2 regions of the Streptosporangium sp. NBC_01469 genome follow, and region 2 is predicted to be linked to the other one. Evidence: predicted binding sites of a transcription regulator. Region 2 holds the regulator's gene; the other holds the start of a gene.
What was found. The regulator LexA, encoded in region 2, represses DNA repair genes until DNA is damaged. The targets are predictions, from matches to a motif close to TCGAACANNTGTTCGA.
Positions count from the first base shown of each region.

Region 1: a site for LexA is predicted at 4,186-4,201, ahead of ruvC (crossover junction endodeoxyribonuclease RuvC). Genes of this name have one in related genera too.

Region 1 is NZ_CP109465.1:5,414,304-5,421,985, forward strand. It holds gene OG587_RS23745 (alkaline phosphatase D family protein) at 1-1,152, shown strand, start outside; gene pdxT (pyridoxal 5'-phosphate synthase glutaminase subunit PdxT) at 1,385-1,975, shown strand; gene OG587_RS23755 (YebC/PmpR family DNA-binding transcriptional regulator) at 1,979-2,731, shown strand; gene OG587_RS23760 (cation:proton antiporter) at 2,804-4,081, shown strand; gene ruvC (crossover junction endodeoxyribonuclease RuvC) at 4,234-4,818, shown strand; gene ruvA (Holliday junction branch migration protein RuvA) at 4,815-5,435, shown strand; gene ruvB (Holliday junction branch migration DNA helicase RuvB) at 5,596-6,654, shown strand; gene yajC (preprotein translocase subunit YajC) at 6,880-7,245, shown strand; gene secD (protein translocase subunit SecD) at 7,330-7,682, shown strand, end outside.
Region 2 is NZ_CP109465.1:9,489,715-9,497,396, forward strand. It holds gene OG587_RS41370 (LysM peptidoglycan-binding domain-containing protein) at 1-36, opposite strand, end outside; gene lexA (transcriptional repressor LexA) at 917-1,627, shown strand; gene leuS (leucine--tRNA ligase) at 2,160-4,628, opposite strand; gene OG587_RS41385 (hypothetical protein) at 5,183-7,682, shown strand, end outside.

The sequences.
Region 1 (7,682 bases), 4.1 Mb from region 2:
GCCTACCGGCGCCTGGCGGAGGAGCGGCCCGACCTGATCCTGCACCTGGGTGACTACCAGTACGAGTACCGGCGCGACACCTACACCATCCCCGGCGGCAACATCCGCCACCACGAGGGGCCGGAGACCGAGAGCCTGGCGAACTACCGCCAGCGGCACGCCCAGTACAAGACCGACCCCGACCTGCAGGCCGCGCACGCCGCCGCCCCCTGGCTGGTCGTCTGGGACGACCACGAGCTGGACAACAACTGGGCCGACGAGGTGCCCGAGAAGCCCGAGATCCCCCAGCCGAACTTCCTCGCCCGGCGCGAGGCGGCCTTCAGGGCGTACTACGAGAACATGCCGCTGCGGCGCGCCTCCATCCCCCGGGGCGTCGACATGCAGCTCTACCGGCGCGTCCGGTGGGGGAGGATGGCCACCTTCCACATGCTCGACACCCGCCAGTACCGCAGCGACCAGGGCTGCGGCGACGGCTACAGCGACTGCCCGGCGGCGGTCGACCCCGCCCGCTCGATCACCGGCGCCGCGCAGGAGCGCTGGCTGCTGGACGGCATGCGGCACTCGGAGGCGCGCTGGGACGTCATCGGCCAGCAGGTCTTCTTCGCCCAGCGCGACAACAACGCCGGGCCCGCCAAGATCACCAGCCAGGACGCCTGGGACGGCTACGTCGCCTCGCGGCAGCGCATCACCCAGGGCTGGGTCGACGCCGAGGTACGCAACCCCGTGGTGCTCACCGGCGACGTGCACGCCCACTGGGCGAGTGACCTCAAACTCGACTACGACGACCCGACCACCCGCACGGTCGGCTCCGAGCTGGTCGCCTCGTCCATCTCCACGGGCGGCGACGGCCTCGACTCCGACCCGGCGACCCACCCGTACCTGACGATCAACCCGCACCTGAAGTTCTACAACAACCAGCGCGGCTACGTGCTGACCAGGATCGAGCGCGACCGGCTCACCGCCGACTTCAAGGTGGTGCCGAAGGTCACGCAGGCGGGTTCCGCGGCGCACACCAAGGCGACCTTCGTGATCGAGGACCGGGTCCCCGGCGTGCAGCGGACCTACCTGCGCCCGGTCGACCCCTCGGCCGCCAGGACCCCCGGGATCGACTGGATCCAGGAGACCGTGGACCTGGAGACCAAGCGTCCCTGACCGTGCCGTGATCGCCGACGATCACCCGGCACCCACCGTCACGGGCGCCCCGCCGAACGTTCGGCGGGGCGCCCGTGACGCGTTCGGGCGGGGCCGGCCCGGGAGATCCGGGAAGATCCCGGAAGAACGAGGCGCCGCCGGGAACGAGGGCCGGGGCGCGAACCGGTTTGGGACCGTACGAGCGGTAGCCATACGCTGAAGGGGCACTTTACCCGCGCGGGAAGGACCATCGGTGACCATCGTCCCCACGATCGGCGTGTTCGCGCTGCAAGGAGACGTGCGCGAGCACGTGCGCTCCCTGGAGGCGGTGGGCGCGAGAGCGGTCACCGTACGGCGTCCCCGCGAGCTGGAGGCGGTCGACGGCCTCGTCATCCCGGGCGGCGAGTCCACCACGATGTGGAAGCTCGCCGAGACCTTCGAGCTGCTCGAACCGCTCCGGATGCGGATCAAGGCGGGCATGCCCGCCTACGGCTCCTGCGCCGGGATGATCATGTTGGCCGACCGGATCGAGGGCGGGATCGAAGGTCAGCAGACGATCGGCGGCATCGACATGGTCGTCCGCCGCAACGCCTTCGGACGCCAGGTCGACTCCTTCGAGGCAGACGTCGACTTCGCCGGCCGCGGCGGCATGCGGGCCGTCTTCATCCGCGCCCCCTGGGTGGAATCCGTGGGTTCGGAGGTCGAAGTGCTGGCACTGGCCGAACCTGGGGATAGGATCGTCGCGGTCCGTCAAGGACCGTTGCTCGCCACGTCCTTCCACCCGGAACTTACCGGGGATGTCGGTGTGCATTCATATTTCGCTGAGATGGTGAGGGAGCTCTAGGCGATGTCCGGCCACTCCAAATGGGCGACGACGAAGCACAAGAAGGCCGCGCTCGATTCCAAGCGCGGCAAGCTGTTCGCCAAGCTCATCAAGAACATCGAGGTCGCGGCCCGGACGGGCGGACCCGATCCGGACGGCAACCCGACGCTGTACGACGCCATCACCAAGGCGCGCAAGAGCTCGGTCCCGATCGACAACATCGAGCGCGCCCGTAAGCGCGGCGGCGGCCTGGAGGCCGGCGGCGCCGACTGGCAGACCATCATGTACGAGGGCTACGCCCCCGGTGGCGTCGCGGTGCTGATCGAGTGCCTCACCGACAACCGCAACCGCGCGGCCTCCGAGGTCCGCGTCGCGCTGACCCGCAACGGCGGCTCGCTGGCCGACCCCGGCTCGGTGTCCTACATGTTCAACCGCAAGGGCGTCGTGCTCGTCCCCAAGGGTGAGCTGGCCGAGGACGACGTGCTGGTCGCGGTTCTCGACGCGGGCGCCGAGGAGGTCAACGACCTGGGCGACCAGTTCGAGGTCGTCTCCGAGGCCACCGACCTCGTCCCGGTCCGCAAGGCCCTGCAGGAGGCCGGGATCGACTACGACTCGGCCGAGTCCAGCTTCATGCCGACGATGAACGTCCCGCTGGACGAGGACGGCGCCCGCAAGGTCTTCAGGCTGATCGACGCCCTCGAGGACAGCGACGACGTGCAGAACGTCTGGGCCAACTTCGACGTCTCCGACGAGGTCATGGAGAAGCTCGACGCGTAACCCGGTCGTTCGGGGTGACCTCGTATTGTCTGCGAGGTTTGTCCGCGTGGTCGAGGGCATATCACGCGGACAATGGGCAATCCTGACCTGATTTTTGCCGTCGCGGGCGTCGCCGCGTTACTCGCGGCCACGCTGCCCCGGCTCCTCAACCGGCGTCCCTTCTCCCTTCCTCTGGCCTGCCTGCTGGGCGGCCTCCTTCTCTACGCCCTGCCCCTGGACCTGCCGGAGCCCGATCCGGTGGCCCACCGGGCACTGGTCGAGCACGCCACCGAGATCTGCGTGCTGATCTCGCTGATGGGCGCCGGGCTGGCCATCAACCGGCCCTTCGGGCGGCGCGACTGGTCCTCCACCTGGCGCCTGCTGGGATGGACGCTCCCGCTGACCGTCCTCGCCGTGGCCGCCGCCGCGTACGGCCTGCTCGGCTGGCCCCTGGCGGCGGCGCTGCTGCTGGGCGCGGTGCTCGCGCCGACCGACCCGGTGCTCGCCTCCGACGTGCAGGTCGGCGAGCCCGTCGACTCGGAGAACGCCGACGACGAGGTCCGCTTCACCCTCACCTCCGAGGCGGGCCTCAACGACGGCCTGGCCTTCCCCCTGGTGTACGCCGCGATCGCGCTGGCCGTCAGCGGGGGCGCCGGCTGGATCGGCGAGTGGACGCTGGTGGACCTGCTCTACCGGTGCGCCGCGGGCGTGGTGTGCGGCCTGCTGATCGGCAAGGGGCTGGGGCGGCTGTTCTTCCGAGCCCAGAAGTCCGACCTGCGGCTGGCCGAGCACCGCGACGGCTTCGTGGCGCTGGCCGCGACGTTCCTGGCCTACGGCCTCACCGAGCTGGTGCACGGGTACGGCTTCATCGCGGTGTTCGTGGCCGCCTGCACCATCAGGGCGGCCGAGCGCAGCCACGGCTACAACGGGGTGCTGCACGGCTTCATAGAGCAGCTCGAGCGGCTGTTCACCGCCTGGCTGATCCTGCTGCTCGGCGGTTTCGTCGCGGTGGGCGGCCTGTCCGCGCTCACCTGGCGGGGCGCCGCGGTCGGTCTCCTGCTGCTGCTGGTCATCCGGCCGCTGACCGGGTGGCTCGCCGAGCTGGGCGGCAGGGCAGGGCCGCGCGAGCGCGTGGCGACGGCGTTCTTCGGCATCCGCGGCATTGGCTCGCTGTTCTACCTCGCCTACGCCCTCGGCCAGGCCGACTTCGGCGTGCCCGCCGAGGAGCTCTGGGCCGTGGTCGCCTTCACCGTGCTGGCCTCCCTGGTGATCCACGGGATCTCGGCCTCGCCGGTGATGAACCGCCTGGACCGGCTCCGCGACAGGGCGGGGGAGGCCCGGGACACCGAACCGGCCGCCCAGCACCTGTGAGCCGAGGGTCCGCCTCCGGCCCCTCCGGCGGGGCCGGGGAGAGTCGTTTCGACGGGCCGGGGGAGAGCCGTGCGCGGGCCGCTCTCACGCGGTAGAGTCTGCCACCGAACAGGTGTTCGGCGAGCGGAGGCGTGTCGGTGCGGTTGCCCGAGCTGCGGGTGATGGGGGTCGATCCGGGGCTGACCCGATGCGGGCTCGGTGCCGTCGAGGGGCGGCCCGGCGCACCGCTGAGCCTGGTCAAGGTCGGGGTCGTCCGCACCCCCGCCGACGACGAGATCGGCGCCCGGCTGGTGGCGATCGAGGCGGGCATCGAGCAGTGGCTCGACGAGATCCGGCCCGACGCGGTGGCCGTGGAGCGGGTCTTCGCCCAGCACAACCTCAGGACCGTGATGGGCACCGCCCAGGCCTCCGCCGTGGCGATCCTGTGCGCGTCCCGCAGGGGCCTGCCGGTCGCGCTGCACACGCCGTCCGAGGTCAAGGCCGCCATCACCGGCAGCGGCACGGCCGACAAGCAGCAGGTCGGCACGATGGTGACCCGCCTGCTGCGGCTGGACGCGATGCCCAAGCCCGCCGACGCGGCCGACGCGCTCGCCCTCGCGATCTGCCACGTGTGGCGGGGCGGGGCGCAGAGCAGGCTGGCCGAGGCCGCCGCGAAGGCCGCGAGTGCCACCACGACCCCCGCCGCCTACTTCCGAGGCCGGGGCAGGGCCGGATACCCGAGAGGAACCGCGAAGTGATCGCCTCGGTGCGAGGACAGGTGACCGCGATCGCGCCCGACGGGGCGGTCGTCGAGGTCGGCGGGGTGGGAGTCCTCGTGCACTGCACGCCGGGCACGCTGGCGACGCTCAGGACGGGCGAGGAGGCCAGGCTGGCCACCTCGCTGGTGGTCCGCGAGGAGTCGCTGACCCTGTTCGGCTTCGTCACCGACGACGAGCGCGGCATCTTCGAGATGCTGCAGACGGCCAGCGGGGTCGGCCCCAAGGTCGCCCTGGCGATGCTGGCCGTGCACACCCCCAACGCGCTCAGGGTGGCCGTGGCCTCCGCCGACGTCAAGGCGCTGACCAGGGTCCCCGGGGTGGGCCCGAAGGGCGCCCAGCGGATCATCGTCGACCTCAAGAACAGGCTCGGCACGCCGGAGGAGGCCGTCAGCGCCGCGCTCAACGGCCACGCCGCCGTGCCCGCCTGGCGCGTCCAGGTCCACTCAGGGCTGGTCGGCCTGGGCTATTCGGCGCGAGACGCCGACGAGGCGGTCGCCACCGTCGAGCCCCAGGCCGACACCGAGCTGGCCGAGGGCCGGACCCCCCAGATCGCGGCCCTGCTCAAGGCCGCGCTCCTCGCGCTGAGCGTGCGATGAGGGGCCCGGCGGCCGGGATCGCCCGGGTCGCTCGGGAGAGCGGCGGGGATCGGGGGCGCGTTCGCCGTACGGGACAGGTGCCCGGAGACGGTGAGCGGGGTCGCGCGACGCCGGAGGGGCGCGGGCGGTTCCACCGCACGGCGGGCGGGGGAGGGGCCGCGTGAGTTCCGACCGCGACCTGGTGTCGCCGGACGCCGAGGGCGACGAGAGATACATCGAGGCGGCGCTGCGGCCCAAGCGGCTGGCGGAGTTCATCGGCCAGGCGAGGGTGCGCGAGCAGCTGTCACTGGTGCTGCAGAGCGCACTGCGGCGCAACCGGCCGCCGGACCACGTGCTGATGAGCGGCGGTCCCGGACTGGGCAAGACGACCCTCTCCATGATCATCGCGACCGAGCTCTCGGTGCCCCTCCGGATCACCTCGGGGCCCGCGCTGGAGCGGGCCGGCGACCTCGCGGCGATCCTGTCGACCCTCTCGGAGGGCGAGGTCCTGTTCATCGACGAGATCCACCGGATGGCCAGGCCCGCCGAGGAGATGCTCTACCTCGCGATGGAGGACTTCCGCGTCGACATCGTGGTGGGCAAGGGGCCGGGGGCGACCGCGATCCCGCTGGAGATCGCCCCGTTCACCCTGGTCGGGGCCACCACCCGGGCCGGCATGCTCCCCGCGCCGCTGCGCGACCGCTTCGGTTTCGTCGCGCACATGGACTTCTACGGGGTCGCCGAGCTGGAGGAGGTGCTGCACCGCTCCTCGCGCCTGCTGGGCGTCGAGCTCCCCGGCGACGCCGCCCGCGAGATCGCCGGCCGCTCCCGGGGCACCCCCCGCATCGCCAACCGGCTGCTGCGCCGGGTCCGCGACTTCGCCGAGGTGCGCGCCGAGGGCGTCGTCACCCGGGATGTCGCCTCCGCGGCCCTCAACCTCTACGAGGTCGACGCCGAGGGGCTCGACCGGCTCGACCGGGCGGTGCTCGGAGCGCTGCTGCGCAAGTTCGGCGGCGGGCCGGTGGGGCTGTCGACGCTGGCGGTCGCGGTGGGGGAGGAGCCGGAGACGGTCGAGGTGGTCGCCGAGCCGTTCCTGGTGCGGCAGGGACTCCTGGCTCGCACCCCCCGTGGCCGGGTCGCGACCGCCGCGGCCTGGACCCATCTGGGGCTGGTGCCCCCGCCGGACGCCTTCGGAGCCTCGTTTTTGATCGATCTTGAGGATGATCCCGGGCAAATCTAACGTTGGGAGTCGGTAGGGGAGTCGTACAGGGTTGATCACAGAACGATGACAACTGTATCGAAATGGGAACTTCCCTGCGTGCCGAATCGTGACTTCGTTGCCGCGCTCTTAACAGCTCGCCTAAACTCCGAGCCTTGGCTGGCTGTGTAGGCTGACGTGCTGAGCGGCGTGGCCGTATATGACGTCCGGCTTTCGCCGGTCATTCTCAAGAGAGGGAGCGGCCCTGTGGGCGGCAACTATTCGAGCCTGATCATGATCGCTCTCATGGTCGTGGTGTTCTACTTCCTGCTCATCCGGCCGCAGCGCAAGCGGCAGCAGGAGCAGGTCAAGATGCAGAACAGTCTCACGCCGGGCACCGGGGTCATGACCACGACGGGTCTTTTCGCGACCGTGGTGGCCATCGACGCCGACGACGTGATCCTGGAGATCGCCCCCGGTGTGGAGACCCGCTGGGTCAAGGCGGCGATCGGCCGTGTCCTGGTTCCGGTTGACGACGCGGAGGAGGAGAATGTCAAGGCTGTCGACCACGATGTCGTGGAGACGGCCGAACAGCAGGGTGCAGACCACGACACGACGAGCAAGAAGCCGTGAGTAGCCTCACCTCCAACCCCCTATAGCCGAAAGAACTGACGACCAGTGGCCCGACCGACCAGCGGCCAGAGCAGACCGGGGCGCATGCTCCTGGTGCTTCTGGCGATCATTCTCGCCATGGGCGGGGCGATGCTCCTCAACAAGGCGTACACCCCGGAGTATGGCCTCGACCTCGCCGGCGGCACGACAGTGACGCTGCAGCCCATCACGCCGAACGGGAGCGCTCCCTCGCAGGAGAGCCTCGACCTCGCCGTGAACATCATCCGCGAGCGGGTGAACGGCAGCGGCATCTCCGACGCCGAGGTCGCCAAATCCGGCGACAACATCGTCATCTCCGTTCCCGGAGCCGGCCAGGAGGAAGTCGTCAAGCTGGTCGGCACCACCGCGGAGCTGAGGTTCCGCCAAGTGCTGGCGATCGGGGCCGGGTCGCCTCCGCC
Region 2 (7,682 bases):
GAGCACCGCCAGGGTGAACAGCGCGAGCACCGTCACCGCCACGATCCTGCCACGCCGGGTGAGCCGAAGTGGCCGTCGGGCGGCACCGGGACGGCGAGTGCCCACCGCGGGCGCCGTCGCCGATCTCGGCGCCCGCCTCGGCCCGTTTTCACGACCGGACCCTCGCCCCGGCTCACGGCCGGGCCGGCGCATCCGCTCGCGCCCGAACGACTGCCCCGCCTCACGGCCGGATCCCCACCCCGACTCGCGTCCGGGCCTTCGCCACGGCCGCCCCGGCTCGCGCCCGGACTTTCCCGCGGGCTCACGCCCGGACTTTCGCGACACCTGCCCCGGCTCACGGCCGGGCTTTCTCACGGACTCACGCCCGGACTCCCGTCGCGGCTCGCGACCTGACCCTCGTCCCGGTTCGCGACCTGACCCCCGCCTCGGCTCACGCTCGAACGTCCGCTCGGGCGGCTCCTGCCCGGCCCCTCGTCCCGGCTCACGCCCGAGGCGCGGCCTCGGCACAGGATCCCACCCGGACTCCCGCCCGGATTCCCGCCCTGGCCCGGCCTCGGACCTTCGCGCGGACTCCGGCGCGCAACCTGGCTCCGGCTCCGGTCTCGGGGGCGGCACGAGCCGCAGGGGCGGCGCCCCCGGTGATCGCCGCGCCGCCCGGGACCTCGGCGCGATCCTGGATCGTGGTGTCGTCGCGGTCGGTTTCACGGTGCCCCCCATCCCCTCGACCTGGCCGAACACATGTCGAAGAAAGATCGGTGAATCGAACACGATGTCGATCGAACTCCCGTACGATGTTGTACACCACGGCGTCGCCGATTTCGAGGACATTCGAACAATTGTTTGAGTCTGATCTTCGGCCAAGGTATGGTCGCTGTGTGCGACGTGTTAGATACAGACCGGGAGGCGAGGAGTTCGTATGAGCCAGCACAACGAGAACGGTTCGGCCGCCAGCGACCTGGCGGTGCGAAGGCGTGACTCCCTTGGCCTCACCCCCAGGCAGCGGAAGATCCTTGAGGTGATCCGCGACTCCGTGCAGCAGCGCGGCTACCCGCCGTCCATGCGGGAGATCGGCGAGGCGGTGCAGCTCACCAGCACCTCCAGCGTGTCGCACCAGCTGACGGCTTTGCAGCGCAAGGGCTACCTGCGGCGTGATCCGCACCGCCCCCGTGCCCTGGAGGTGCGCCTTCCCGGCGAGCCCGTGCTGTGGGTGGATCCCGACTCCGGCGACGACGAGGCTCCGGTCAGCCGTCCGACCGCCGCCTACGTGCCCCTCGTCGGCCGGATCGCCGCCGGTGGCCCCATCCTCGCCGAGGAGAGCATCGAGGACGTCTTCGCCCTGCCCAAGCAGCTTGTCGGCGAGGGCACACTCTTCCTCCTCCAGGTGACCGGTGACTCGATGATCGAGGCCGCCATCGCCAACGGCGACTGGGTGGTCGTACGCCAGCAGCCGGTCGCCGACAACGGCGACGTGGTCGCGGCGATGATCGACGGCGAGGCCACGGTCAAGACCTTCAAGCGTAGAGACGGCCATGTCTGGCTGGTCCCGCACAACCCCAACTACGACCCGATCCCCGGTGACGAGGCCACCGTGCTCGGCAAGGTCGTCGCGGTCCTCCGCAAGCTCTGACGCGAGCGTCCCGCACAGGCTCGCGACCGCCTTCCACAGGCTCTGGGACGCGGACTCCCAACCACCGAACCGCACCGTTCCGACGCGAGCTTCGAACCACGCGCTCCAACCTCCGCGCGACACGCCGGAGGACGCGCGACACGCCGGATGGGTGGTGTCCCGAGGCCGGGACACCACCCATCCGGCGTTTTTCAGGTGACGGGGTCCGGGGAAGCCTCCGCGCCGGCGGGCACGGAGCCCTCGCCGACCTCCCGTCGGCATGGTCCCGGTTCACGTGGCCGCGGGAGCCCGTCCGTTGACGTGCCTACGAAAGCCCGCCCTGACACCCGTACGGGAGCCCACTCGTTGACATGGGCAGCCCGCCTGCTGACGTCCACGCGGGAGCCTCCCGTCGACGTGGGCACGGGAGACCGCCTGTTGAGGTGGGCGCGGGGACACACCGGTCGATCCGTCGCGCTCGGGGCACCCCTTGGACGGGCGCCCCGAGTGCCCGCAGCGACCCCGAGACCACGCGGAATGGCTCCCCGGCCGCCTACGGGACGATGTTGACCAGCTTGGGCGCGCGGACGATCACCTTGCGCGGCGTGCCCGACAGGAAGGACCGGACCTTCTCCGACGCCAGGGCCAGCGACTCCAGGTCCGTCTCGGAGATCTCCGGGGAGACCTCCAGCCGGTCGCGCACCTTGCCCGCGACCTGGACGACACAGGTGACCGAGTCCTGGACCAGCAGCGCCGGGTCGGCCACCGGCCAGCCCGCGGTGGCGACCGAGGCGGCGTGTCCCAGCCGCTCCCAGCCCTCCTCCGCCGTGTACGGCGCGACCAGGGACAGCATGACCGCCAGGGTCTCGGCGGCCTCCCTGACCGCCGGGTCGGCGGCGCCGGGCCCGGAGTCGATGGCCTTGCGGGCCGCGCTCGTCAGCTCCATCATCCGGGCCACCGCGACGTTGAAGCGGTGGGAGTCGACCAGCTTGGTGACCTCGTCGATGGTGTGGTGGACGACCTTGCGCAGGTTCAGGTCTCCCGCGGTGACGTCGACGCCGGGCGCGGAGGCCGCGCCGGCCTCGGCCATGACGCGGAACGCGCGGGCCAGGAACTTCTGCGAGGCCGCCGGGGAGACGTCGGCCCAGTCGATGTCGTCCTCGGGCGGCCCGGCGAAGACGACGGTCAGCCTGACCGCGTCGACACCGTGGGCGTCGATCTGCTGCCCCAGGTCGACGCCGTTGCCCAGCGACTTGGACATCGCCTTGCCCTGGTTGATGACCTGCCCCTGGTTCAGCAGGCGGGTGAAGGGCTCGACGAAGTCGACCATCCCCATGTCGTGCAGGACCTTGGTGAAGAACCTGGAGTACAGCAGGTGCAGCACGGCGTGCTCGACGCCGCCGATGTACTGGTCGATCGGCCCCCACCTGCGCACGCGCTCGACGTCGAACGGGCCCTCGTCGTAGGCCGGGTCGACGTAACGCAGGAAGTACCACGAGGAGTCGACGAAGGTGTCCATCGTGTCGGTGTCGCGCCTGGCCGGGCCGCCGCACTTGGGACAGGAGACGTTGACCCAGTCCTCGGCAGAGGCCAGCGGGGAGACGCCCTTGGGCGCCAGGGCCTCGCCGCGCATGTCGGGCAGGGTGACGGGCAGCTGGTCGTCGGGGACGGGGACCTCGCCGCAATCGGCGCAGTGGATGATCGGGATCGGACAGCCCCAGAAGCGCTGGCGGGACAGCAGCCAGTCGCGCAGCCGGAAGTTGACCGTGAAGTGGCCGGTGCCCCGCTCGCTCAGCACCTCGATGATCTTCCGGATCGCGTCGGCCTTGGTCAGGCCGTCCAGCGGGCCGGAGTTGACCATCGCGCCGTCACCGGCGGTGGCGACGCCGGTCTCGCCGGGATCGGCCAGGCCGGTGTGCACGACCACCCGTACCGGCAGGTCGAAGGCGCGGGCGAAGTCCAGGTCGCGCTGGTCGTGCGCGGGCACGGCCATGATGGCGCCGTGGCCGTAGTCGGACAGCACGTAGTCGGCCGCCCAGACCGGCATGCGCTCGCCGTTGACCGGGTTGATCGCGTACCGGCCCAGGAAGACGCCGCTCTTCTCCTTCTCGGTGGACAGCCGGTCGATGTCGGACAGCTTGGACACCTCAACCCGGTAGGCCTCGAACGCCTCACGCCGGTCGTCGGTGACGATCTCCTCGGCCAGCGGCGCGTCCGGGGCGACCACGAAGAAGGTGGCGCCGTACAGGGTGTCGGGCCGGGTGGTGTAGACGGTGACCGGCTCGTCACGGCCCTCGATCACGAAGTTGACGTCGGCGCCCTCGGACCGGCCGATCCAGTTGCGCTGCATCGTCAGCACGCGCTCGGACCAGCCGCCCTCCAGCAGGGACATGTCGTCCAGCAGCCGGTCGGCGTAATCAGTGATCTTGAAATACCACTGGGTCAGCTCGCGGCGGACGACCTCGGCGCCGCAGCGCTCGCACCTGCCGTCCTTGACCTGCTCGTTGGCCAGCACGGTCTGGTCGTTCGGGCACCAGTTGACCAGGCCGCCCTTGCGATAGGCCAGGCCGCGCTCGAAGAAGCGGTTGAACAGCCACTGGGTCCACTTGTAGTACGAGGTGTCGCTGGTGTGCAGGCGGCGGGACCAGTCGAAGGAGATCCCGTAGCGCCGGTAGGAGTTGGCCTGGGTCTCGATGTTGGCGTAGGTCCACTCCGCCGGGTGCGCGTTGTGCTTGATCGCGGCGTTCTCGGCGGGCAGGCCGAAGGAGTCCCAGCCGACGGGGTGCAGCACGTTGTAACCGCGCTGGACCCAGTAGCGGGAGATGACGTCGCCCAGGGCGAAGACCTCGGCGTGTCCCATGTGCAGGTCGCCCGAGGGGTAGGAGAACATGTCGAGCATGTAGCGCCGCTCGCGCGGGTCGGCGGGGTCGTCGGAGGCCCGGAAGGGGTCCAGTTCCTCCCACCTGCGCTGCCACTTGACCTGCAGGGCCTGCGGGTCATAGTGCTGCTCGTCGCTCTGCATGTCGGCTCGCTCGCTCACGTCGATCTTCCTCGGGGTATGCCTGCGTGGATGGTCTGAACCCGTCCGGCCCAATGCAAAAACCCCCCGCTCACGCGGAGGGCAGCCGCATCGGCAGGGCGCTCAGGGACGGGGAAGCCGATGCGGCCCGATAAGCAGGGTCGCGGCACGCATAGGGCAAGACTATCGCAGCCCGCAAGGCGTATTCATGGCCAGGGGAAACAGGGCCGATCACGGTAAACGGGGGACAGGGTCCGGCCAGGTCAGCAGAATGGAGGTTCCCGCACTCGCCGGGACAACGAGACCCGATGGCTATACGCCTGTTGTGACCTCGTATGTCTCTCGCGTTTACTCTTCTAACCGTGGCACATTCAGTAGAGCCGGGGCAGGGCCCGGATCCGATGGAGGTCGGCCTGCCCATGCAGGATCCACCGACCGACCCCACCGGACTCCAGTTCAGGGGGGCGTTCTCCAGTTTCCCTGCGAGCCCCCCCGTCTCACGTGAGACCATGCCCAATACGCCTAATTCGGGCACCCGCGCGGGAGGTAAGGAAAGCATGGCCTCGGAGCAGTCCAGCCAGTCCCACCTGCCTCCGGCATGGCCGGAGGCTGCCGAGCCGTCGGCTCCGTGGACGAACGACCCCCTCGGCACCGGCCCCCGGCTTCCCCGCCCGCAGGACCAGCAGCAGGGCGGCAACGGCTCCTCCTGGCAGACCTCGCCCGGCGGAGGGCAGCGCGCCTCCGCCCCCCAGGCGGACTCCCCCGGCGGCGGCTGGCCCCAGAGCACCCCGCCCCAGAACGACGGCCGTACGCAGAGCCCGCAGGCCGACGGCTGGGCACAGGCATCAGGCTCGCAGGGCGACGGCCGGTCCCAGACACCGGCCCCTCAAAGCAACACCAGCTGGTCGGAGGCTTTCAGCCCGCGCAACGACGGCCGGGCGCAGGCGTCGAACTCCCCCCAGAACGAGGGCTGGTCCCAGGCGTCGAACTCCCAGGGTGACGGCTGGTCCCAGACATCCGGCACACAGGGTGACGGCTGGGCTCAGGCGTCCGGCGCGCAGGGCGACGGCTGGTCCCAGGCATCGGGCTCGCAGGGCGCCGACAACCGGCACCAGACCTCCCCCGGCAACGGATGGCCGCAGCCCTCCCAGGACGGCGACCAGCAGCACGCTCCCCCGGCGGACTCCCCCGGCGGCGGCTGGCCCCAGAGCACCCCGCCCCAGAACGACGGCCGTACGCAGAGCCCGCAGGCCGACGGCTGGGCACAGGCGTCAGGCTCGCAGGGCGACGGCTGGTCCCAGACGTCCGGCACGCAGGGCGACGGCTGGGCACAGGCGTCCGGCGCGCAGAACAACGGCTGGTCCCAGGCGTCGAACTCCCAGGGTGACGGCTGGGCTCAGACACCCGGCACACAGGGCGACGGCTGGGCACAGGCATCGGGCTCGCAGGGCGCCGACAACCGGCACCAGACCTCCCCCGGCAACGGATGGCCGCAGCCCGCCTCCTCCCAGGACGGCTGGGCGCAGGCGTCGGGCCCGCAGGCCGACGGCGACGGCCGCCCCCCGTCCTCCCCCGGCAACGGGTGGTCGCAGTCCATCTCGTCGCAGGACGGCAACGGTCAGCACACCCCGGTTCCCCCGGCGGACCCCCCCGGCGGCAGCGGCTGGGCACAGGCCACCACCCCGCCCAACGACGCCTGGCCCGGCACCCCGCCCCAGAACGACGGCCGTACACAGAGCCCGCAGGCCGACGGCTGGGCACAGGCCACCAGCCCGCAGAACAACGGCTGGGCGCAGGCGTCCAGCCCGCAGGGGAACGCGCACCGGCAGGGTTCCGGTGCGGCGGGTGAGACGTGGCAGGGTTCCGGTGCGACGGGGCACGACGCCTCCGGCCGGCCCCCTGGGGAGCACAACGGATGGTCGCCGGCACAGGCGGAGAACGCCCCATGGCCGCCTACGGCGGGCGGTGGCGCGTGGCCTCCGGCCTCCTCCTCGGGGGCGGGGGCCGCCGAGGCGCAGACCTCGACGTTCACCCCCTCCTGGGCAGGCAACGACGCCCCGGCCGCTCCCTTCGGCGGCGCCTCCCCCGGCACCGCTCAGGGTCCCCCGCCCGGCGGTTCCCCCTTCGGCGCCTCACCTGACGGCGGCGCGAACGGCGCCCCGGACGGCGGCGCGGGCAACGGAAACGCGCGGCGCAGCTACGGCGTGCCGGACAACCCCGCCATGTGGGCCCTGGCCGCGGCGAACGCGGCGGCTCCCAACGCGCCCTCACCTCAGGGAGCCCCTGCTCACCCCGGAGTCGGCCCCCAGCCGGGTCAGCCCCAGCCCGGACAGCCGGGTCACCCCGGACAGCCAGGACACCTGGGTCAGCCCGGACACCCGGGGCAGCCCGGACACCCGGGGCAGCCGGCACACCCCGGCCAGCCGGGACACTCCGGACACCCAGGTCAGCCGGGACACCCGGGTCAGCCCGGACATCACCTGAGCCGTGACCCGTCCGACCCGAACAAGCCGTTCGTCACCGCGGGCCAGATCAGCGGCCCGAAGACGCCTCCGCCGGAGCGCCAGCAGGAGCTGTGGAACACGGTCTTCGGCGACAACTACCAGGCCATCGAGGACGAGGACGATCTCGGGGAGCGGGGCCGACCGGTCTGGATCTTCGCGCTGGCCGGGTCCGTGGTCATCGCGCTGCTCGGCGCGGTGCTCTGGGCGTTCCTGGCCGGGCCGCTGGCCTCCCCCGACGAGGAGATCGCCCCCGACCCCAAGCCCTCGGCGGCGACGACCAAGAAGCCCGCCAAACCCGCCGCCATCGGCCGCCTGCCGCGCTTCGTCGGCGAGGCGTCGCCGGTGGCCGGCACGCTCACCGACCAGCAGGCGGGGATCACCCTGTCCCAGCTCGGCGCCCCCTGGCGGCAGGACCAGCGTCCCACCATGCCCGCCACCTACGGCTTCACGACCCGCCAGTATCTCCCGGCGGGCACGGACTCCACGGGCAAGACCCAGTTCGCGCAGCTGATGTCGGGCCCGCTCTCGCAGCGTTTGAAGGCCAAGTACACCT